DNA from 3 places in the Burkholderia sp. NLJ2 genome. Region 1 is predicted to be linked to each of the others. Evidence: predicted binding sites of a transcription regulator. Region 1 holds the regulator's gene; each other region holds the start of a gene.
The links. Region 1 encodes FliA, which starts transcription of late flagellar genes. Its sites were predicted from a motif close to CTAAAGTTTNNNNNNNNNNNGCCGNTA; they were not measured.

Region 1 (7,559 bases):
ATGCGCGCGCCGAAGGTCGTCGCGAAGGGCGTGAACCTCGTCGCCATGCGCATCCGCGAACTCGCGGCCGAGCACAACGTGCCGCTGCTCGAGGCGCCGCCGCTCGCGCGTGCGCTGTATCACAACGTCGAACTCGAACGCGAGATTCCCGGTTCGCTGTATTCGGCCGTCGCCGAAGTGCTCGCGTGGGTCTACCAGCTCAAGCGCTTCCGTTCGGAAGGCGGCGCGTTCCCCGCGGTGCCGGTCGATCTCGACGTGCCGGCCGAACTCGACAAGGGCACGTCGGTGTCCGCCGACGATGAACGCGAGGAAGCCGAAGACACGCTCGGCAAGCAAGGCAAGCAAGGAGCCTCGGCATGAGCACCCCGACCGGCCTGCTCTCGAAGCGCACGAACCTGCTCGCGGGCGCCAACCTGCGCTCGCTCGCGGGCCCCGTCCTGATCTGCATGATCCTGGGGATGATGATCCTGCCGCTGCCGCCGATGCTGCTGGATCTGCTGTTCACGTTCAACATCGCGCTGTCGGTGATGGTGCTGCTCGTCAGCATGTACACGATGAAGCCGCTCGATTTCGCGGCGTTCCCGAGCGTGCTGCTGTTCTCGACGCTCTTGCGCCTGTCGCTGAACGTCGCGTCGACGCGCGTCGTGCTGCTCGAGGGCCATACGGGCCCCGACGCGGCCGGCCAGGTGATCGAGGCGTTCGGCCACTTCCTCGTCGGCGGCAACTTCGCGGTCGGTATCGTCGTGTTCGTGATCCTGATGATCATCAACTTCATGGTGATCACGAAGGGCGCGGGGCGGATCGCCGAAGTGTCCGCACGCTTCACGCTCGACGCGATGCCTGGCAAGCAGATGGCGATCGACGCCGACCTGAACGCCGGCCTCATCAACGAGGAACAGGCGCGCAAGCGCCGCCTGGCCGTGTCGCAGGAAGCCGAGTTCTACGGGTCGATGGACGGCGCGTCGAAGTTCGTGCGCGGCGACGCGATCGCCGGCCTGATCATCATGGCGATCAACGTGATCGGCGGGCTGATCGTCGGGATGGTGCAGCACGACATGAGCTTCGCGGCGGCCGGCACGAACTACACGCTGCTGACGATCGGCGACGGCCTCGTCGCGCAGATCCCGTCGCTCGTGATCTCGACCGCGGCCGGCGTGATCGTGTCGCGCGTCGCGACCGACGAGGACATCGGCACGCAGATCACCGGCCAGTTGTTCACGAACCCGCGCGTGCTGACGATCACCGGCGTGATCATCGTGATCATGGGGCTGATCCCGGGGATGCCGCACTTCGCGTTCCTCGCGCTCGGCGGCGGCGCGATCTGGCTGGCCCGCACGCAGACGAAGCGCGCGGCGGCCCGCAAGGCGGCCGGCGACGTGACCGACATCGCGCCGCCCGCCGTGCTGCCGTCCGACAGCCACGAAGCGACCTGGGACGACGTGCAGCTGATCGACCCGCTCGGCCTCGAAGTCGGCTACCGGCTGATCCCGCTCGTCGACAAGAACAGCGACGGCGAGCTGCTCAAGCGCATCAAGAGCATCCGCAAGAAATTCGCGCAGGAAATCGGCTTCCTGCCGCCGGTGATCCATATCCGCGACAACCTCGAACTGCGGCCGAACGCGTACCGGATCGCGCTGAAGGGCGTCGAGATCGGCGTCGGCGAAGTGTTCCCGGGCCAGTGGCTCGCGATCAACCCCGGCCAGGTGACGGCCGCGCTGCCGGGCGCCCTGACGCAGGATCCCGCGTTCGGGCTGCCGGCCGTGTGGATCGACATCGCGCTGCGCGAACAGGCGCAGGTGTACGGCTACACGGTGGTCGACGCGAGCACGGTCGTCGCGACGCACCTGAACCATCTCGTCGTCCAGCACGCGGCCGAGCTGCTTGGCCGCCAGGAAGTGCAGGCGCTCGTCGAGCGCACCGGCAAGGACGCGCCGTCGCTCGTCGAGGACCTCGTGCCGAAGACGATCTCGCTGACGACGCTGCAGAAGGTGCTGCAGAACCTGCTCGAGGAAGGCGTGCCGATCCGCGACATGCGCACGATCCTCGAGGCCGTGTCCGAACATGCGGGCCGCGGCGACGCGTTCGAGATCACCGCCGCGGTGCGGCTCTCGCTCGGCCGTGCGATCACGCAGCAGTGGTATCCGGGCGCGGGCGAGATGCAGGTGATGGGCCTCGACTCGAATCTCGAGCGCGTGCTGTCGCAGGCGCTCGCCACCGGCGCGAACCCGGGCCTCGAACCCGGCCTCGCGCACAACCTTCTGACCGGCACGCAACAAGCGATGCTGCGTCAACAGAATCTCGGGCTGCCGCCCGTGCTGCTGGTGCAGCACGCGCTGCGCGCGATGCTCGCGCGTTTCCTGCGCCGCAGCCTGCCGCAATTGAAAGTGCTGTCGTATGCCGAAGTGCCGGACACACGCACGATCAAAGTCGTTAACGTCATCGGGGGTTCCGCTTGAACATTCGCAAATTCACCGGCGCAACGAGCCGCGACGCGCTTCGTCTCGTGCGCGAGGCGCTGGGTGCCGACGCGGTCGTACTGTCGAACCGCACGCTCGATGACGGCAGCGTCGAAATCGTCGCACTCGCCGATTCGGACCTCGCCGCGGTGACGCCGCCGGCCGCCGCACGGCCGCGGATCGCCGCGCCGCGCGTGCCGGAATCCGTGCCGGCCGCCGCGGTGCCGGGCATCGTGTCGCGCCCGGGCGCCACGTTCGCGCGCCCGAGCGTCAATCCGTATGCGGCGGGCGAAGGCGGGCTGCCGGACGTGTTCTCGTCCGTGTTCGGCGCCAGCGCCGAAGCGGATGAAACGGCGGCGCAACCTTCGACGATCGATGCGGATGCCCAGGCTGCGGGTTCGCCGTCGAGCGCCGCACCGGCCACCGGGATGCCCGTTGCCGGTTCGCCCGCGACCGGTTGGCCGGCCCCCGGAGCGCCGGCCGCCGGATGGCCGGCCCCGACTTCCGAACCCGCACCGTGGCTTGTCGAGCACGCGAAGCGCCTGACGCAGCAGCGCGACGCGCTGATCGCGCGTGCGCAGGCGACGCCTGCCGCACCGCAAGCCGGCGCGCCCGCACCGCAGGGCGCCGCGAGTGCGCCGTCGCCCGACTGGGCACGCGACATCGTGCGCGATGCCGAACGCCGGATGCCGGCAGCCGCGCCGCGCATGCCCGACACGAGCGCCGTGAACGCGGCGAAAGCCTCGGAGCGCACGCGCCTGTCCGCCGACTCGGCCGCCGCGGTGGCCGATGCGGTGAAGTCGCGCATCGAGCGGATCGTCAACGATACGGTGATGCAGGAACTTGGCGAACTGCGCGGCATGATGGAAGAGCAGTTCGACAGCCTGATGTGGCACGACCGCCAGCGTCGCAGCGCCGTGCATGGCGCGCTGACGAAGCACCTGTTCGCGGCCGGTCTTTCCGCGCAGCTCGTGCGGATGCTGGTCGACAACCTGCCGTCCGGCGACGGCACGCAGACCTTCGAACAAGCCGCCGAATGGGCGCAGTCGGTGCTCGCGGCGAACCTGCCGGTGCTCGACAGCGAGGACGCGCTGATGGAGCGCGGCGGCGTGTTCGCGCTGATGGGGCCGACCGGCGTCGGCAAGACGACCACCACCGCGAAGCTGGCCGCGCGCTGCGTGATGCGCTTCGGCGCGAGCAAGGTCGCGCTGCTGACCACCGACAGCTACCGGATCGGCGGCCACGAGCAGCTGCGCATCTTCGGCAAGATCCTCGGCGTGCCGGTGCACGCGGTGAAGGATGCGGGCGATCTCGCGCTCGCGCTGTCCGAGCTGCGCAACAAGCACATCGTGCTGATCGACACGATCGGCATGAGCCAGCGCGACCGCGCGGTGTCCGACCAGATCGCGATGCTGCACGGCGCGAACGCGCCGGTGCAGCGCCTGCTGCTGCTCAACGCGACGAGCCACGGCGACACCCTCAACGAGGTCGTGCAGGCGTACCGCAGCGCGGGCGAGCATCCGGACCTGGCCGGCTGCATCCTCACGAAGCTCGACGAGGCGACCCACCTCGGCGGCGTGCTCGACACGGTGATCCGCTACAAGCTGCCGATCCACTACGTGTCGACCGGCCAGAAGGTGCCGGAGAACCTGTATGTCGCATCGACCAAATTCCTGCTGAAGAGCGCATTTTGTGTGCCGCGCGACGGCTCGCCCTTCGTGCCGCAAGACGAAGACATGCCGACGCTGCTTTCCGCCCTGACCGCACGTTCCACTGCCGAGCTGCACGAGGTGCGATTTGGATAAACAAATCATCGATCAGGCCGAAGGGCTGAGGCGCCTGCTGGCCGGGCGCGCGTCGCGCATCGTCGCGGTGACGGGCGGGCCGGCGGGTGTCGGTTGCACGTCCACCATCGTAAACCTGGCGGCGGCGCTCGCGTCGCTCGGCAAGGATGTGCTCGTCGTCGACGAGCGCGCCGACGTGCATTCGGCCAGCGCGACGCTCGCGGGCGCGTGGCTGCGCGACGGCGAACGCACGCGGGTGACTGCCGGCTTCGGCCTGTGCGCGGCCGCGCGGCTCGCGCGGGCCGGCTACAGCGACGCGCAACTGAGCGACTTCATCGACGGCCCGGCCGACATCGTCCTCGTCGACGCGCAGCTCGGCGCCGACGGCTCGTTCTCGGCGCTCGCGCGCGAAGCGCACGACGTGCTGGTCGTCACGCGGGTGGCCGCGCAGGCGATCACCGAGGCGTACGCGTGCATGAAGCGGCTGCATTTCGCGCATGCGTTCGCGCAGTTCCGCGTGCTGACCAATCACGTCGGCAGCCATGCGGACGCGAAGACGGCCTTCGACAACCTCGCGGGCGTCGCGAGCCGCTACCTGACGGTGTCGATCGCCGACGCGGGCTGCGTGAGTGCCGATCCGCTCGTCGAGCACGCGCGCGAGCTGACGCATGTGGTGGTCGACGCGTTCCCGTCGTCGTCGGCCGCACGCGACTACCGGCAGATTGCCGCCGACCTGCTGTACTGGCCGATGCGCCCGCGTTCGGGCGCGGGCCGCGCCGTCCATGCGGGCGGCAAGCCGTCGTATGAGGCGGGCGCGGCACACGCCGCGTGAGCGCTACCGGAAGGAGAGAGCCATGATGTACAACGCTCAAGGAAAGATGTCCCAGTCCGACGTGCTCGCGCAATATGCGCCGCTCGTGCGTCGCCTCGGGCTGCAGCTCGTCGCGAAGATGCCGGCGAGCGTCGACCTCGACGACCTGATCCAGGCCGGCATGATCGGCCTGATGGACGCGGCCGGCCGCTACAAGGAAGACCAGGGCGCGCAGTTCGAGACCTACGCGACGCAGCGCATCCGCGGCGCGATGCTCGACGAATTGCGCAGCAACGACTGGCTGCCGCGCAGCCTGCGCAAGACGTCGCGCGAGGTCGAGCACGCGGTGCACCAGGTCGAGCAGCATCTCGGCCGCTCGGCGAGCGAGACCGAGATCGCGCAGCACCTGAACATGCCGCTCGACGAATACCAGGGGATGCTGCAGGACCTGCACGGCAGCCAGCTCATCTATTACGAGGATTTCGACCGCGCGGCCGACGACGAGCCGTTCCTCGACCGCTATCGCGTCGATCACGCCGATCCGCTGTCGTCGCTGCTCGACGAGCACCTGCGCGAGGCGCTCGTCGAGGCGATCGAGCGGCTGCCGGAGCGCGAGAAGCTGCTGATGTCGCTGTACTACGAACGGGGTCTGAATCTGCGCGAGATCGGCGCGGTGCTCGAAGTGAGCGAATCGCGCGTGTGCCAGCTGCACAGCCAGGCCGTCGCGCGCCTGCGCGCGCGGCTGCGCGAACAGGCGTGGGTCGGCGCGGAGTCCTGACCCTTTCTCGACGACAACGCGCGCCGACGCCGCGCGCTTCGTCCGCTTGCGCATTTTGCGCGCCGATTTGCTACAATCCCTCCCGTTTTCCGAGGAGCGTTGCGACGGACCATCCTGCGTCCGCCAGGCTCGGAAGGCTTCACCAAGCAGCCGTGCGGCGCGCGTTTCGCGACCGTCGCGCCGGCCCCGCTTCCTGAACGGCGCTCACGTCACCAATCTAGAACTTTTTTAGAAAGGAGGGCGTGATGAACGCCATTATCGATTCGCAAGCTTCCAAGGATTACGTCGTCGCCGACATGGCGCTGGCCGGCTGGGGCCGCAAGGAACTGAACATCGCCGAGACCGAAATGCCGGGCCTCGTGCAAATCCGCGACGAATACAAGGCGCAGCAGCCGCTGAAGGGCGCGCGCATCGCAGGTTCGCTGCACATGACGATCCAGACCGGCGTGCTGATCGAGACGCTGAAGGCGCTCGGCGCGGACGTCCGTTGGGCATCGTGCAACATCTTCTCGACGCAGGACCACGCCGCGGCCGCGATCGTCGAAGCCGGCACGCCGGTGTTCGCATTCAAGGGCGAATCGCTCGACGAATACTGGGAATTCTCGCACCGCATCTTCGAATGGCCGAACGGCGAATTCGCGAACATGATCCTGGACGACGGCGGCGACGCAACGCTGCTGCTGATCCTCGGCGCGAAGGCCGAGAAGGACCGTTCGGTGATCGCGAAGCCGACCAACGAGGAAGAAGTCGCGCTGTACAAGTCGATCGCGAAGCACCTCGACATCGACGCGACCTGGTACTCGACGCGTCTCGCGCACATCAAGGGCGTGACCGAAGAAACCACGACCGGCGTGCACCGCCTGTACCAGATGGAAAAGGACGGCCGCCTGCCGTTCCCGGCGTTCAACGTGAACGATTCGGTCACGAAGTCGAAGTTCGACAACCTGTACGGCTGCCGTGAATCGCTCGTCGACGGCATCAAGCGTGCGACCGACGTGATGATCGCGGGCAAGGTCGCGGTCGTCGCCGGCTACGGCGACGTGGGCAAGGGCTGCGCGCAGTCGCTGCGCGGCCTTGGCGCGACCGTGTGGGTGACCGAAATCGATCCGATCTGCGCGCTGCAGGCGGCGATGGAAGGCTACCGCGTCGTGACGATGGAATACGCGGCCGACAAGGCCGACATCTTCGTGACGGCCACCGGCAACTTCCACGTGATCGGCCACGATCACATGAAGGCGATGCGCCACAACGCAATCGTCTGCAATATCGGCCACTTCGACTCGGAAATCGACGTCGCGTCGACCCGCCAGTACGAGTGGGAAAACATCAAGCCGCAGGTCGACCACATCATCTTCCCGGACGGCAAGCGCGTGATCCTGCTGGCGGAAGGCCGCCTCGTGAACCTCGGCTGCGCGACCGGCCACCCGTCGTTCGTGATGTCGAACTCGTTCGCGAACCAGACGCTCGCGCAGATCGAGCTGTTCGTGCGCGGCGCCGAGTACGAGAACAAGGTGTACGTGCTGCCGAAGCATCTCGATGAAAAGGTCGCGCGCCTGCACCTCGCGCGCATCGGCGCGAACCTGTCCGTGCTGTCGGACGAACAGGCTTCGTACATCGGCGTGCAGAAGGACGGCCCGTTCAAGCCGAACCACTACCGCTACTGATGCGCCGCCGCCGTCCCGAGCGCGCCGCGTCGCCGACGATGCGGCGCACGCGGGGCGGCGGCCGCT
Region 2 (7,559 bases), 900 kb from region 1:
GACGGTCAGCGTCGGCAACATCCGTTTCCAGCGTCCGATCCTGGTCGGCAATCTCGTCGAGTTGAAGGCGCGCGTCGTCGCGACGGGGCGCACCAGCATGCACATCCATGTGTCCGTGCACGCCGGTGACCCGAAGGGCGGCGTGCTGCGCCAGACGACCGACTGCCTCGTCGTGTTCGTCGCGGTCGACGAGAACGGCAACCCGGTGCCGGTGCCGCCGTTCGTGCCCGAGACCGACGAGCAGAAGGTGCTCGCGAAATATGCGGCCGACGTGCGGGCCGCGCTCGACAAGATCGTCGAGATGAAGCCGGAAGAGGTCGCGAAGGGCGCGGTCTGACCGTCGCGGGCGCCGCCCGTCGCGCCGCGCCCGTCGTTCCGCCGTTACCGCGACCCGATCATCTGCTCGGGACGCACCCACGCATCGAATTCCGCGTCGGTCAGGTAGCCGAGCGCGAGCGCGGCGGCCTTCAGCGTCGTGCCTTCCTTGTGCGCCTTTTTCGCGATCTGCGCGGACTTGTCGTAGCCGATATGCGGATTGAGCGCCGTCACGAGCATCAGCGATTCGTTCAGCAGCAGGTCGATGCGCGCACGGTTCGGCTCGATGCCCACCGCGCAGTGGTCGTTGAAGCTCTGCGCGCCGTCGGCGAGCAGCCGCACCGATTGCAGCACGTTGTGCGCGATCATCGGCCGGAACACGTTCAGCTCGAAATTGCCGCTCGCGCCGCCGACGTTGACCGCGACGTCGTTGCCGAACACCTGGCAGCACAGCATCGTCACGGCCTCCGACTGCGTCGGGTTCACCTTGCCCGGCATGATCGAGCTGCCCGGCTCGTTCTCCGGAATCGACAGCTCGCCGAGCCCGCAGCGCGGCCCGCTCGCGAGCCAGCGGACATCGTTCGCGATCTTCATCAGGCCGGCCGCGACGGTCTTCAGCGCGCCGTGCGCGAACACCAGCGCGTCGGCCGCCGCCATCACCTCGAACTTGCTCGGTGCCGTCACGAACGGCAGCTTCGCCAGCCGGCCGATTTCGTCGGCGACGCGCACCGCGAACTCCGGATGCGCATTCAGCCCCGTGCCGACCGCAGTGCCGCCGAGCGCGAGTTCGTACAGGTGCGGCAGTGCCGATTCGACGTGACGGACACTCTGGTCGAGTTGCGCGACGTAGCCGGAAAACTCCTGGCCGAGCGTGAGCGGTGTCGCGTCCTGCAGGTGCGTGCGGCCGATCTTCACGATGTCGGCGAACGCCTTCGATTTCGCGTCGAGCGTCGCGCGCAGCGTGCGCAGCGCCGGCAGCAGGTGGTTGACGATCGCGTATGCGGCCGCGACGTGCATCGCGGTCGGGAACACGTCGTTCGACGACTGGCCGCGGTTCACGTCGTCGTTCGGATGAACCTTGCGCGCTTCGCCGCGTTCGCCGCCCATCAGCTCGCTCGCGCGGTTCGCGATCACCTCGTTGAGGTTCATGTTGGTCTGCGTGCCGGAGCCCGTCTGCCAGACGGCGAGCGGGAATTCGCGCGGATGCTTGCCGGCGATGATCTCGTCGGCCGCGTCGATGATCGCGCGCGCCTTGTCGTCGGCCAGCACGCCGAGCGACTGGTTCACGGCTGCCGCGGCGCGCTTGACGATCGCCAGCGCGTGGATCAGCTCGGGCGACTGCTTCTCCGTCGAGATCCGGAAATTCTGCAGCGAGCGCTCGGTCTGTGCGCCCCAGAGCCGGTCAGCCGGCACGGCGATCTCGCCGAACGTGTCGCGTTCCATCCGAACTGCTTCGTTCATGATGCACTCCTCTTGGAAAGGGGGAAGGCCGCGCAATGCGCGGCGTCGGGCGTATCGTGAGGCAGTCGCGCCGCTCGCGCGGCGTCTTCGGGACTTCGGGTCTTCAACCGACAAGCATAGCGCCCGCCGCGATTTCGTGTCGTGTCGCGCTCAGTGCCGCGCCGCGATGAGCGACGCGGTCTTCAGATGAAAGCGCCACGCCATCAGCGCGGCGACGCTCGCGAGGCCGGCCGCGAGCCCCCACCACAGGCCGCGCGCGCCGAGGCCCGCATGGAACGCGAACCAGTAGCCGGTCGGGAAGCCGATGCCCCAGTAGCCGAAGGTCGCGGCAAGCATCGGGATGCGCGTGTCCTTCAGGCCGCGCAGCGCGCCCGACGCGACGGTCTGCATCCCGTCGACGATCTGGAATACCGCTGCGATGCCGAGCAGCGACGCGGCGAGAGACACTGTGGCCGCGTTGGCCGGATCGTCGAGGTGAAGGTACAGGCCGACGATCGTGTGCGGCGCGACGATCATCACGACGCCCGACAGCGACATGAACGCGACGCCGAGCGCGAGCGCGACGAAGCCCGCATGCCGCGCGGCGACGGGCGAGCCCGCGCCGACCCAGTAGCCGACCCGGACGTTGGCGGCCTGGCCGATCGCGAGCGGCACCATGAACGACACCGACGCGACGTTCAGCGCGATCTGGTGTGCGGCGAGCGACGTCGCGCCGAGCACGCCGACCGTGAGGCCGGTGCCGAGGAACAGCGTCGATTCGACCCCGTACGTGATCGCGACCGGCCAGCCGATGCCGATCAGTTCGCCCATCACGGGCAGCATCGGGCGTGCCGCGGTCACGAAATGGCGGAAGCGCTGCCGGCCGTGCAGCAGCCAGATCAGCGCGAGCGCGGTGAGCCAGATCGTGATCGTCGTCGCGACCGCCGAACCGAGAAAGCCGAGGCGCGGCAGCCCGAATGCGCCGTGGATCAGCCCGTAGTTCAGCACGCCGTTGACGCCGACACCGCCGATCGACACCCACAGCAGCCGCCGTGCGGCGCCGATCGCTGGCAGGAACGCGCGCATCAGCCCGACGCCGATCAGGCTGCCGAGCGCCGCGAAGCGCAGGATGCCCGTGTATTCGCCGACGTGATGCGCGAGCAGCGGCGGCTCGTGGAACATCAGCAGGATCGGTTCGGCCAGCGACAGCGCGACGATCGCCGGAATCGCGAGCAGCACGGACAGCGCGAAGCCCGTCCAGTAGATGTGCGGCACGCGGTCCTCGGCCTGGGCGCCGCGCGCATGCGCGACGCTCACGCTGACCGACGACAGCACGCCTTGCAGAATCGTGACGATGACGAAGAAGAAGTTCGCGCCGAGACCGCCGGCCGCGAGCGAATCGGGGCCGAGCGAGCCGAGCAGCACCGTGTCGGTGACGCTCATCGCCATCTGTGAAAGTTGCGCGATCGCGAGCGGTGCGGCGAGGCGTGCAGTATCGGCGGCGTGACTGGACAGGGACGGCGGTGCGGCGGCCGTCCGCGTGAGACCGGAATGCGACATGGAATGGGCGCTCGCGCGGGTTCGGGCCCGCGCTGTCTGTATTTATTTTGAGAGACAGCTAGCTTACGGCTTTATTCGTACGGTGTCGAACGCGAGCGCCGATGGCCATGTCGCGGACAGGGGAACGGTCCAGGGCCCGTTATTAGCGCGAACAGGCGCTAGGCCTCGCGCACCGCGATGCGCGTGTCGCCGAGCAGCACGACTTGGCCCGCGCGGATCTTGCAGGTCTTGCGAAGCTCGACCGCGCCGTCGACTTTCACTGCGCCGGACGCGACGATCAGCTTCGCGGTGCCGCCGCTGTCCGCGAGGCCGGTGATCTTGAGAAGGTTGTGCAGCTCGACGTATTCGCCGGTCAGCGTGAAATCCAGATTGGGCATGACGAAGAAGGTGCGCAATGCGCGGGAGGAATCGCCCCGCATCATACGGCACCGCGGGCCGGCGCGCGAGCGCGGGCGGTCGCGGCATGCAGTTGTTAAGGACTGTGAGCGATTCGTCAGCAAATGAAACGGTGGGTAACAGTCTGAGAGATTCGAGAACCGGACGTGCGGGCCGCGGGTCTTTTGTCGTACCTGCTGCGTGTTGCGGCGGGGGACGCGACGGACCGCATCGCTGCGGTCCGCGCCCACAACTTCTTGAGGAGGATGGTCATGTCCAAGATTCGTACGATGCTGATCGGTGCCGCGCTGACGGCGTTCGCCACTTCGGCCGCGTTTGCCCAGACGGGCACGGCGGTGCAGGGCGCGGCAGGTACCGGCGTGCAGGCGCAGACCCCGGCGGCGGGTGTCGGCGCGGGCGTGCAGGGCAGCGCCGGCGCGAATGCGTCCGGCAATGCGGTCGGCGGAGCAACCGATGCGGTCGGCGCGGCAGCCGACGGCGCGAAGGATACGGCGTCGTCGGCCGTCCACTCGGCCAAGAAGCACACGAAGCACGCCGCGAAGTCGGCCAAGAGCCATGTCGGCTCGGCCAAGGCGAAGGCCGGCGAAGCGACCGAAGGCGGCGCATCGGTCGGCGTGGAGGGCGGTGCATCGGCCCAGGGCACCACGCAGTAAGCGGTGCCCGGCGCCGCGCGACGCTCGCCCCGGACGGCGTGTCGTGACGGTGGCCGTCCGGCGGCCCGGTTCGCTTCGTGCGAACCGGGCCGTTTTCATGGGTTCATGCTGTCAGCAGGTCAGGCGCGCGGTCACGGCCGGCGCTGTCCCTGGCCTTGTCCCTGGCCCTGTGCGGGGCGCGCCGCGGCCGGCGTGAACACGCCGCGCAGCCACACGGCGAGCCGCGCGAAGACGTCGTACGGCTCTTCGACGAAGATCTCCGGTTTCAGCAGCCGCAGGTATTCCATGATCTGCTGCGCTTCCTGCTTCTGGAACGAGCCGTGTGCGAGCCCGAGCCGCAGCAGCCCGCGCAGTTCGCCGAGCTTGTCGCGCGCGGTGCTGCCGACGCTCATCTCGCATGCGAGCTTGGCCTCGTAGATTCGTTGCCGCAGCGATTCCGCGAGCCGCCACGCGGGCGTCTGCATCAGTTCCTCGAGCGCCTGGATGTCCTGGGCCGCACCCTTGATCTGCGACGCGAGCGGGTCGATCAGCGACGGGTCGGCCTGCGCTTCGGCAACGATCGCCTTCGCCCAGTCGCGGCACGCCTTCGCGAGTTCGTCGGGCGTCCATTCGGAGCGCGATGCAAAGCCGAAGCCGAATTCGCCGGCCTGCCGCATCAGGATCGCGACGACGTCCGGAAATTCCTTGTCGAGCGTGCGCTTTGCCCACGCGTACTGGCCGCCCTGCAGCATCCGCTGCACCGCGTGCTCGGTCAGCGGCATCATGTTGTCGAGCAGCTTCGCGCGCAGGAAATCCTCGAACGACGGCGTTGCGAACTGCGGGTCGAGTTTCAGCGACACGCGGACGAACGCGTCGTAGTCCTTGCGCAGGGACTCGAGCGTGTCGTCTTTGAGGGAAAGGGTGATCTGGCCCATGAATCGTCTCGATGGCGGCCCGCGCAAGCCGACGGCCGGCACGGCGCACCGGTGCGGGCGCAGCGTCGACTGACCGGTGCGCGCCGAGGCCGGTGGCGGGTCTTCATCCTCTATATCGGCGCGCCGGGCGGAAACTTGAGCGCGCGTGGCGGAGCGTCCGCTCAGGCGGGCAGCCAGTGTGGCAGCACGATCCCTTGCCAGAAAAAGAACACCGCGAGCCCTGCCGCGATCGTCACGAGCGGGCGGCGGGTCGCCGCCGACACGAGCACGGCGGCGAGCGCGCCGACGAGCTGCGGATTGTGCCAGGTCAGCTCGGCCGTGCCGCCATGCGGCGACACGGTCATCGGCACGATGATCGCGGTCAGCACAGTGACTGGCACGAAGCCGAGCGCGGTTCGCACCAGGGGCGGGAAGGTCAGCCGTTCGCCGAACAGGAACAGCGTCGTGCGGATCGCGTACGTGATGACGGCCATCCCGAGGATCAGCAGTGCGTAGCTCACGATGCGGCCTCCGTACGCGAGCCGGCGCGCGCGCGCTCGTGCAGCAGCGTGAGCGCGACGCCGATCGCGACGCCGGCGGCGACCGCGCCGAGCAGCCCGAGCTTGTACGGCCAGCCCTGCCAGAAGTACGCGAGCGTGCCGGCCGTCGCGGCCGCCGCGAAATAGCGCAGCGTGCCGAGCTGCGGGACGACGATCGCGATGAAGGTCGCCGCCATCGCGAAATCGAGGCCGAGCGACTGCAGGCCCGGGAACGCCGCGCCGAAGCCGATGCCCGCGAGCGTCCAGACTTGCCAGTTCAGGTACATCGCGAGCCCGGAGCCGAAGAAGTAGTGGGGGCCGATTGCACCGGGCGGGAAGTGCCGGTAGTGCGCATAGGCGACCGCGAACACCTCGTCGGTCATCAGCGCGCCGAGCGTGGCGCGCCAGCGCAGCGGCAGGTGCGCGACATAGGGCGCGAGCGTCGCGCTGTACAGCAGGTGGCGCAGGTTCACGATCAGCGTCGTCGCGAGTACGACCACAAAGCTCGCGCTGCCCGCGATCAGGCCGAGCGCGATGAACTGTGCCGAGCCCGCGAACACGGCGAGCGACATCAGCGCGCCGTGCCACGCGGCGAGCGGGCCGCCGCCGACGAGCGTGCCGAAAATCACGCCGAACGGCGCCGCGCCGATCATCATCGGGATCGTGTCGCGCGCGCCGTCGAGCCATTCGTTGAGCGGGCGGCGAGGGGGCGATGCGGGTGTCGGGTTCAAAGCGTGCTCCTCCATGATCTGGAGGATAGCGGGCCGGTGGTTTGCGGGCTTGTATGTTCTTGCGGTCGCCGGGGCGGGGCGAATGCATGGGCGCTTGCCCGCAGGGCGGCAAGCGATGGCCGGAACCGTGACCGGGAAACCGCGTGTCAGCTCGCCTGCCAGCGCCCGGGCGGCACGCCGAACATTCGTTTGAAATGCCGCGTGAAGTGGCTCTGGTCGACGAAGCCGCTGGCCGCGGCGACGTCGGCGACGGGCACGCCCGCGCGCAGCGGCGCCAGCGCGCGCTGCAATCGCAACTGGTTGCGCCATGCATGCGGCGGCATGCCGGTCGTACGGGTGAACAGGCGCGCCGCGTGGAATGACGACAGGCCGGCTGCTTGCGCGACTTCGTCGAGCGTCACCGTGCACGTGAGATCGGCGGCGAGCCGCTCGCGCATCGCGTCGACACGCGGTTCGTCCGCCGCGAGCGGCGCCGGTCGCGGCAGCGCGTCGGCATGACGCACGATCAGCGTCGACAGCGCGTCGAGCATCGCCGTTTCGGCGGCGAGCGGATCGTAGATGCGCGGTGCGCCGGCCGCCGGATCGCCGGTCGGCTGCCCGCGCGCATGCGAGGACAGTGCGCGCTCGCTGCCGGCTTCCATCATCCGGTGTGCCAGTGCGAGCCGGGCCGCGAGGTCGGCGTCGCGAATCACGTCGGGGGCAAACCACGGTGCGTCCTGCGGGCGGCCGGCGATCGCACTGGTGAGTTCGCGGATGAATTCGACCGGCAGGTAGCTGACGCGATAGCACCAGCCTTCGTCGGCCGCGCGCGAGCCCGTATGCACTTCGCCGGGATTGATCACGGGCACGGTGCCCGTTTCGGCGACGTAGCCGCTGCCGCGATAGGTGAAGCGTTCCGCGCCTTCGAGAATCACGGGAATCGTGTACGCGTCGTGCCAGTGGGGCGCGAACGTGTGGTCGCGATAGGTGGCCGTGACGAGATCCGCGTCCGGCAGCAGCGGTGTGCGCCAGTAGCGTGCGGCGTCTGGGAGG
Region 3 (7,559 bases), on a different replicon from region 1:
TTTCGGGCGTCAGGTGTCGCGCGCGATCGATTTGTTCGCGGACCGTGTCGAGGGGCTGGGCTGACGGCACGCGCGTATCGGGCACGCCGCGTGCGCGCTGCGTGCCGCGATCGTGTGGCCTGATGAAGTAACCGCAAGCGCTTGTACACCGCCGCGCGTGAGCGCTTCCAGGCGGTACGTAACGCACCGCGGTTCGGCGGCGCGGTCGCTCGAACTGCTCGAACTGCTCGAACTGCTCGAACTGCTCGAACTGCTCGAACTGCTCGAACTGCTCGAACTGCTCGAACTGCTCGAACTGCTCGAACTGCTCGAACTGCTCGAACTGCTCGAACCGCTCGAACCGCTCGAACCGCTCGAACCGCTCGAACCGCTCGAACCGCTCGAACCGTTGCGCGGGAACCGCCTAAGCGGTCGCCGCTATGCCCGGCCGTTTACCTTTTCGCCAGCGTGCCGCTGCTGTTTGCGCCGCCGAACAGCCGCGTCAGGTACTGCGTGTTCGAGTTCATCTTGGCCATCAGCGTGTTGAGCGCCGTGAACTGCGCCTGGTACTGCTTCGTCAATTGCGCGGCGTAGTCGGACAGATCGGACTGCTGCTGCGTGATGCGCTTCAGATCGGCGTTCAGTGCGGTCGTGCGCACGTCGATCATTCCGCTCTTCTTCGTAAATTGCGTGATCTGCTCGGTCAGGCGCGTGCCGATCCCGTTCGTCGGGTTGAACAGGCGCGCGACCGCCGTCGGGTTCGCGGACAGCGTGTCACCGAGCTTCGCGCTGTCGACGTTCAGCGTGCCGTCCTTCTCGAGCTTGATGCCGATCGACAGCAGGTTCGCGTGCCCGTTGCCCTTCTCGGTGGCGCCGCTGTCGACACCGCGCGCGACGATCGACGCGAGCGAGTTGCGGATCGTGTGCAGCGTCGAATCGCCGATCAGCGCGCCTTGCGAGTTCGCTCCCTGCGTGTAGCTCGTCAGCGCGCCCATCGTCTTGACGACCGTGTTGTACAGGTTCACGAAATTCGTGATCGTCGCCGCTTGCGACTTCGTGTCGGTGCTGACCGTCAGCGTCTGCGTGTCGGTCGCGCTGACCGCGGCCGCCGACAGGTTCAGCGTGATGCCGGTCAGCACGCCCGACACCGCGTTGCTCGCGCTGGCCGACGCGATCCCGTTGATCGTGAACTTCGCATCCTGTGCGACGGCGCTCTGCTTCCACGCGGACGCGCTGTTCGCCGATTCGATCTTCGATGCGCCGCCGGCCGTGTCGGCCGTCGACGTGACGCCGAGGCTCGACAGCCCGTTGTCGTTGGCCACGTTGCCGACCGCGACGCTGATCGCGTTCGCCGCGCCCGTCTTCGACGACGCGAGCACGAGGTGCGCGCCGTCGGTGCCGTTGATGACGGTCGCGCTGATCCCCGGATTGTTCGATGCGGCGTTGATCGCGGCCGCGATGCCCGACAGCGTGTTGTTCGTGCTGCCGACCTCGACCTTGAACGACTGGCTGCCGAGCGACAGCGTCAGCGTGCCGGTGCCGAGCGCCTTGGTCCCGTTGAAACCCGCCGACGACAGCGCCTGCGCGGTCGCGACCTGCGTGACGCCGATCGTGTAGGTGCCGGCGACCGCGCCCGCACCGGCCGTCGCGGTCAGGCCCTTGCCGCTCGCGACGGCGTTGAACGTCGACTGCAGCCCGCCGTTCGTCAGCGACGTGAGGCCCGCCTCGAGCGCGCCCAGCGCCGACGACAGTGCGCCGAAGGCGGAAATCCGCGTGCTGCCGTTCGCTTGCGACGCGGCAAGCGTCGCGGCCCGGCCGGCCGTCTTCGCATTCACCAGCGTCTTGACGAGCGTACCGACGTCCATCGACGGATTGCCGGTCGAGCCGTTGATGATCGATTGCGCCGCCTGCTGCATCAGGCTGTTCGCGTTTGCGCCGCTGTTCACGGGCGTGTTCGTTGGCATGGGTGAACTCCGGTTGAATGGCGATCCTGTGACGAACGGCTGTCGAGTCCGCTTGCGGTGATCCGGGTGGCCTCGTCGCGATTCGCATGCATGCCGCTTCCCGCGCGACGCATTCCGGGGTTCACGGGAGGCGTCGGGGAAACGTAAGAACGAATCGGTGCGCCATCGTATATTTAAACCGGTATTAATTGGTAATTTTTTGTAATGTTTCTTGAGAAAACTGTAAGCGAGAGTAGGGCGGGCGAATGCGTGGCGAGAGTCTGCAATCTTTCAGTGTAAACACATGATTTTATTTGTATTTATTCAGGGATTTTTGCTGTCATTGAAAACTTGCTGAAAGCATGAATGTTTGATGAGGAATTTTTCGCTCATGTCGCTAAACATCAGGCGAAGCAGCTGCGTGGGGCAGGCGTTTTTTGTGGCCGGTGTCGAGCCATGAGCCTTGTCCGGCAGACGATCCATCGCCACACGCGACATCAGGCTGCATGCACGTGAAACGTTTTCGTTTGCCAATCCGCATTTCCGGGCCATGTGTCTCTGCTCGAAAAAAGATCGTTCGCAGATTGCAAAGGCGGTCGAATTTCAGGACCGAAGCGACGGCGTTTGAGTCGCGCGTCGAACGTGCCGCTATATAACTGTCGAGACGCGTTGTTGTGACTGGTACGTGTCAATTGGCGAAAACAATATCGATTGGATAAGGTGAACCGGAAGAAACCGGCAGTTTTCCTGATCCGGAAACACGAGAACGGATTGAATCGAGCGGGACCGGGAATCGTTGGCGCTGCCTCGTCAGCCACTGTGTAACGGCCTCGTTGCGCCAGATTGTCCACTAATAAGAGACGGCGAATCGCCTTATGAAGGATTGATGATTCATGAGGAGACAGTAGACTTCGTTCCGTGCTTCGCCAGAACCGATCCGGGGCGCGCCAGGAGCGGCGCGACCGGGCGGATTCTTCGGCGACGGGCCGGCCGGTCCGTTGTCCGATCGTGCGAGGAGTGGTTCGTTGCCGGCCTGGCTCGCCGATTCGGCGCGTATCGGCAGCGGATGCATCAAACCGTCAATTCAAGGGTGATTGCTATGCGTTACATTTCGCTGGAGTCGAAGAAGGACGAGCTGCTGCTGGCGGCTCGCGTGCTGATGATGATCCTGTTCGTGCTGTTCGGCTGGCAGAAGCTGAGCGGCTTCTCGGGCACGGTCGCGTACATGGCGTCGACGGGGAACCCGGCGCCCGAGCTGGCGGCCGCGATCGCGGTGGCGGTCGAGCTGGCCGGCGGCGCGCTGATCGCGATCGGCTTCTATACGCGTCCGCTCGCGCTGGTGTTCGCCGCCTATACGCTCGCGACCGCGCTGATCGGCCATCGCTACTGGGCGCTGCAGGGAATGGACCAGTACATGGCGATGATCAACTTCTACAAGAACGTGAGCATCATCGGCGGGTTGCTGTTGCTCGCGCTGACCGGGCCGGGGCGGTATTCGTTCGACCGGAAGTAAAGCAGCGCGAAGTTTCTGTCCGGTGTGACGGGCCCGGTGCGCGGATGCGCACCGGGCCTCGTTTTTTTGGCGATGGATGGGGTGAGGCGGTTTCGGAGAGTGCGTACCTTTTCCGCTATCCTCCGAACGACCAGGTCTCGAACGCCGAACGCGACCTCGCGCTTCCCCACGTCACCCGAATCGCCGCCCATGCCAAGCCGAACCTCATCGCCCGAACTCCCGACCATTCTCCTCATCGGCGCCTCCGGCCTGCTTGGCCGAGCGATTGCCGCGTCCCTGGCCTGCGAATCGTCGCTGACGCTGCTCGCGACCATCCGGAACCCGCACAGCGCAGGCGCAAGACTTCTCGCGCTGCCACCGGAAAACATCGCCCGACTCGACGCCCTCGACCAGCCGTCCCTCGAACACCTCTTCGAAACCCGCAAGCCGGCCGCCGTCATCCTCTGCGCAGCCGAACGCCGCCCCGACGTCTGCGAACGCGTCCCGGCCGCGGCGCGCGCCATCAACGTCACCGCCCCGGCTCGCATCGGCGCGCTCGCCGCTCGATATGGCGCATGGACGCTGGGCATCTCCACCGATTACGTATTCGACGGCAAGGCCGCTCCGTACGGTGAAGACGCCACTCCGAATCCGCTGAACATCTACGGCCGCACGAAGCTGGAAGGCGAGGCAGCACTGCTCGCCGCGTCGCCGCTTTCGTGCGTGCTGCGCCTGCCGTTGCTTTACGGCCCGATCGCCGACTGGAGCGAATCGGCCGTCACGAGCCTCGTTCCCGCGATCGTCGCTTCCGCGCGCCCGGGTGCCGACGCGGTCGGCATGGACGCATGGGCGATTCGTTATCCGACCTACACGCCGGACGTCGCGCACGTGATCCGCGACCTGACGCTGCGGCATCTCGCGGGCGGGTCCGTCACGGGCATCCGTCATTGGTCGGGCGAGGAGCCGATGACGAAGTACGACATCGCGCAGCGGATCGCGGCCGCGCTCGGCATCGACGCATCGCTCGCGCCGATCGACACGCCGGCCGACGCGACGCCGCGCCCGTACGATTGCCATCTGGACGCATCGCGCGTGCGCGAACTCGGGATCGATTACGCGACGCCGTTCGATACCGCGTTGCGCACCGTGCTGCGCGATGCGCCGCAGGTGCTGTAGGATCGGGCGCCACGCGCGGCCCGTGTTGCCGGCCTGCCGCCGGGTTTGACATCCTGCATGCCCGGCCTTTAAAGTCGCGACGCGGGGCGGTGGGTCAAGCACACGCCCGGAACAGGCAGCCGATGTTCCAGGACTACGGGGCTACCCCGTGGATGAGCTCGATACCCCGATGCGTCGCAAGAGCGGACGTTGCGCGTTGCGCAACCGCGGCTCTCGCAGCACCAGTCACGTTGGCTCATCGTCCCGCCCATCGATTTCCATGTACGTATCCCTGTTCGATACCGTTCGCACGATTGCCGAAGCGATGCTGGCCGGATCGCCCGAACGCGATGGCGTCATCGCCCGGATGACGGCCGTGCTCGGCGCTGCGCCGCCGTGGACGCACGAAGTCGCGGATGCCGCGCTCGCGCGCTTCGGCGCGAACTGGGCCGATACCGACAGCGACGCGCTGGCGGCGAATCTGGCCGATGCGCCCGGGTTCGTGCGCGCGTGGTACGGCGACGATCGGCCGGCCGTGATCCGCGTCGTGCGGCGGCCGCCGGTCCAGCGGCCGTTGCCGGTGCCGCTCGCCGGCTGCGACGTGCCGCAATGGGCGACGCCCGGCGATCTCGCCGGCTGGCTCGGCGTGAGCGTGCCGGAGCTCGACTGGCTGTCCGACCGCTGGCGCGTTGACGCGCGCGGCAGCGCAACGCCGCTGCATCACTACACCTACGTTGCGGTCGACAAGCGCAGCGGCGGGTGCCGCGTGGTCGAGATCCCGAAGGGGCGGCTGCGCGAAGCGCAGCGCCGCATCCTGCACGGGCTGCTCGATCGCATTGCGCCGCACGGCGCGGTACACGGTTTTCGCAAGGGGCGCGGGATCGTGTCGTTTGCGGCGCCGCACGCGGATCGCGACGTGGTCGTCCGCTTCGATCTCGCGGATTTCTTCGTGTCGGTGCGTGCCGCACGGGTCCATGCGCTGTTCGTCACGCTCGGATATCCGGCCGAAGTCGCGCGCACGCTCACCGGGCTGTGCACCAACCGGGTGCCGTCGGCGCGGCTGCTTGCGCCGGACCTGCGCGAACGGCTCGACTGGATCGCCCGGCAGCGCTACCGCAACCGGCATCTGCCGCAGGGCGCGCCGACGTCGCCGGCGCTGGCGAACCTGAGCGCATTCCGGTTCGACATGCGGCTCGCCGCGCTCGCGCGTTCGCTCGATGCGACCTATACGCGCTATGCCGACGATCTCGCGTTTTCGGGCGGCGGCGCGCTCGCGCGCGACGTCGAGCGGCTGCAGGTCAGGGTCGCCGCGATCGCGCTCGAGGAGGGCTTCGCGCTGCAACTGCGCAAGACCCGCGTGATGCGGCGCGGCACGCGGCAGCAACTGGCCGGCGTGGTCGTCAACCGTCATCCGAATCTGGCGCGCGATGAGTTCGATCTCCTGAAGGCCATCCTGACCAACTGCATCCGGAGCGGACCGGTGTCTGTTCCGTTAAGCATAAAGTGGCCAACTGGACAGGTTATGCCTTATTTCACGATGGGCCATGTTATGCCTTATCGGGGATGCATTCTCACCGCTCGTCCAGCGTAATTGAACGCTGCGAAATCGTACAGCCGCTGGATATGAGGTGCGTAGCACCCTTGATGAAGGCCGGCCGTGACAGGGACGGGGCAGGGTATCTGAGTGTCAGCAACCATCCGGTGCGATGGAGATAGCGAGAGCAGTTCGCTCAGGTAGCCGCACAGATACAAGAATCCGTCGCTTCTGCTCAATGATAGGTATTCTAAGGAATTAGGCAGTGCCGGCGCGCTTTCGGAAGTCCTTCGGCGTAGAGTTGGTTTCCCGCTTGAAGAACTTGCAGAATCGATCCGCTCCCTCGAATCCCAACCGGTCGGACAGTAGCCCGATGGGTAGGTCGGTGTGTGTGAGCAACCGTTTGGCCTCCAGCACGATTCGCCTAGTGATGTATGCCTTGGCGCTGATGCCTTGCGCTGCCAGCGAAGCCCGCGTCAAGCTCTTCTCGGTGCACCCAAGGTGGTTGGCATAGTCGTTCACCTGGCTCCACTGCGTGAATCGCTGTTCCACCAATTCCTGGAACTGCCGGAACCGCAGCGACATGCCTGCATGCTGCAACGCAGGTGCGTGGTCCCGTCCGTGCAGGACAGCCAGCCACGTAAGTAGGGCGTAGAAGCGGTAACGCAGCAACGCGTGCACGTCGGCGTTCAGGCAATTTGCCGACACGTCGCCCCCCTCGACGCTCAGTTGGCCATCAGGCATTTTCGCCGTCCCTAGCAGAGCATCGTCCTGGATACGCTGGATATCCTGCGCGGCCCTCTCCAAGTCTGAAGGATCAAGGCGGATACGACCAGGCAGGCGATCCAGGACTGGCACTCTTTCGGCCTTATCCCGCGCAGCTTGCTCCGACAGCAGAAACTCCGGACGGAGCAGCACCATCCAGCCATCCCAACCCTCATCGCTTCCGAAGTTGTGGGCCTGGCCCGGACGCAGCGTGAGCAATGTCCCCATGCTGCACGCCGCCGGCTCGAAATCTACAAACTGCGTGCATTGCCCTTCGGTCACGCAGATCAACATGTAGAACTCGTAGCAGTACGTCTTGCGCATGGCCTGCACCGTCGAGCGACGCTTGAGATCCGACAAACGGAACACCTCGAGATCATACGGGTAGGGTCTAGCTGCGTTATAGGCCAGGCGCTCTACGGCTGGTCGGGCCGTCGCACTCATCGAGTACCTCTTTTGTCCTTGCATCCAATGGAGTGTCCGATATGTGCAATAAAATTGTCATTTTATCAAAAAAAAATGCTGCGCATGGCACATAATTGCAGTTTTTAGGCCGTAGATGAATTCTGTGATCACGGACCGTGCCCCAAAAGGGGCGTCGACGTCGCTAGGCCAGTCCAAGTGCTCACCGCATCCACTGTTAGACGTCCCGATTGAACGATTCGGAGAAGTTGAGTGCCATTGAGTCAGC

Region 2: the regulator FliA is predicted to act here: its motif matches at 5,392-5,418, upstream of R9B84_RS05475 (DUF4088 family protein).
Region 3: the regulator FliA is predicted to act here: its motif matches at 2,065-2,091, upstream of fliD (flagellar filament capping protein FliD).

What each region holds. Positions count from the first base shown of each region.
Region 1 covers NZ_CP137808.1:280,052-287,610, forward strand. The annotation lists gene flhB (flagellar biosynthesis protein FlhB) at 1-360, shown strand, start outside; gene flhA (flagellar biosynthesis protein FlhA) at 357-2,456, shown strand; gene flhF (flagellar biosynthesis protein FlhF) at 2,453-4,261, shown strand; gene R9B84_RS01215 (flagellar biosynthesis protein FlhG) at 4,254-5,072, shown strand; gene R9B84_RS01220 (RNA polymerase sigma factor FliA) at 5,095-5,829, shown strand; S-adenosyl-L-homocysteine riboswitch at 5,915-6,042, shown strand; gene ahcY (adenosylhomocysteinase) at 6,075-7,493, shown strand.
Region 2 covers NZ_CP137808.1:1,176,592-1,184,150, forward strand. The annotation lists gene R9B84_RS05450 (acyl-CoA thioesterase) at 1-337, shown strand, start outside; gene fumC (class II fumarate hydratase) at 382-1,776, opposite strand; gene norM (multidrug efflux MATE transporter NorM) at 1,927-3,315, opposite strand; gene R9B84_RS05465 (RNA-binding S4 domain-containing protein) at 3,474-3,692, opposite strand; gene R9B84_RS05470 (hypothetical protein) at 3,963-4,364, shown strand; gene R9B84_RS05475 (DUF4088 family protein) at 4,496-5,278, opposite strand; gene R9B84_RS05480 (AzlD domain-containing protein) at 5,440-5,778, opposite strand; gene R9B84_RS05485 (AzlC family ABC transporter permease) at 5,775-6,542, opposite strand; gene R9B84_RS05490 (AraC family transcriptional regulator) at 6,674-7,559, opposite strand, start outside.
Region 3 covers NZ_CP137809.1:1,104,994-1,112,552, forward strand. The annotation lists gene R9B84_RS21605 (hypothetical protein) at 1-64, shown strand, start outside; gene R9B84_RS21610 (hypothetical protein) at 158-526, shown strand; gene fliD (flagellar filament capping protein FliD) at 432-1,943, opposite strand; gene R9B84_RS21620 (hypothetical protein) at 2,247-2,456, opposite strand; gene R9B84_RS21625 (DoxX family protein) at 3,022-3,435, shown strand; gene R9B84_RS21630 (dTDP-4-dehydrorhamnose reductase family protein) at 3,625-4,590, shown strand; gene R9B84_RS21635 (reverse transcriptase family protein) at 4,850-6,160, shown strand; gene R9B84_RS21640 (AraC family transcriptional regulator) at 6,362-7,312, opposite strand; gene R9B84_RS21645 (alpha/beta hydrolase) at 7,544-7,559, shown strand, end outside.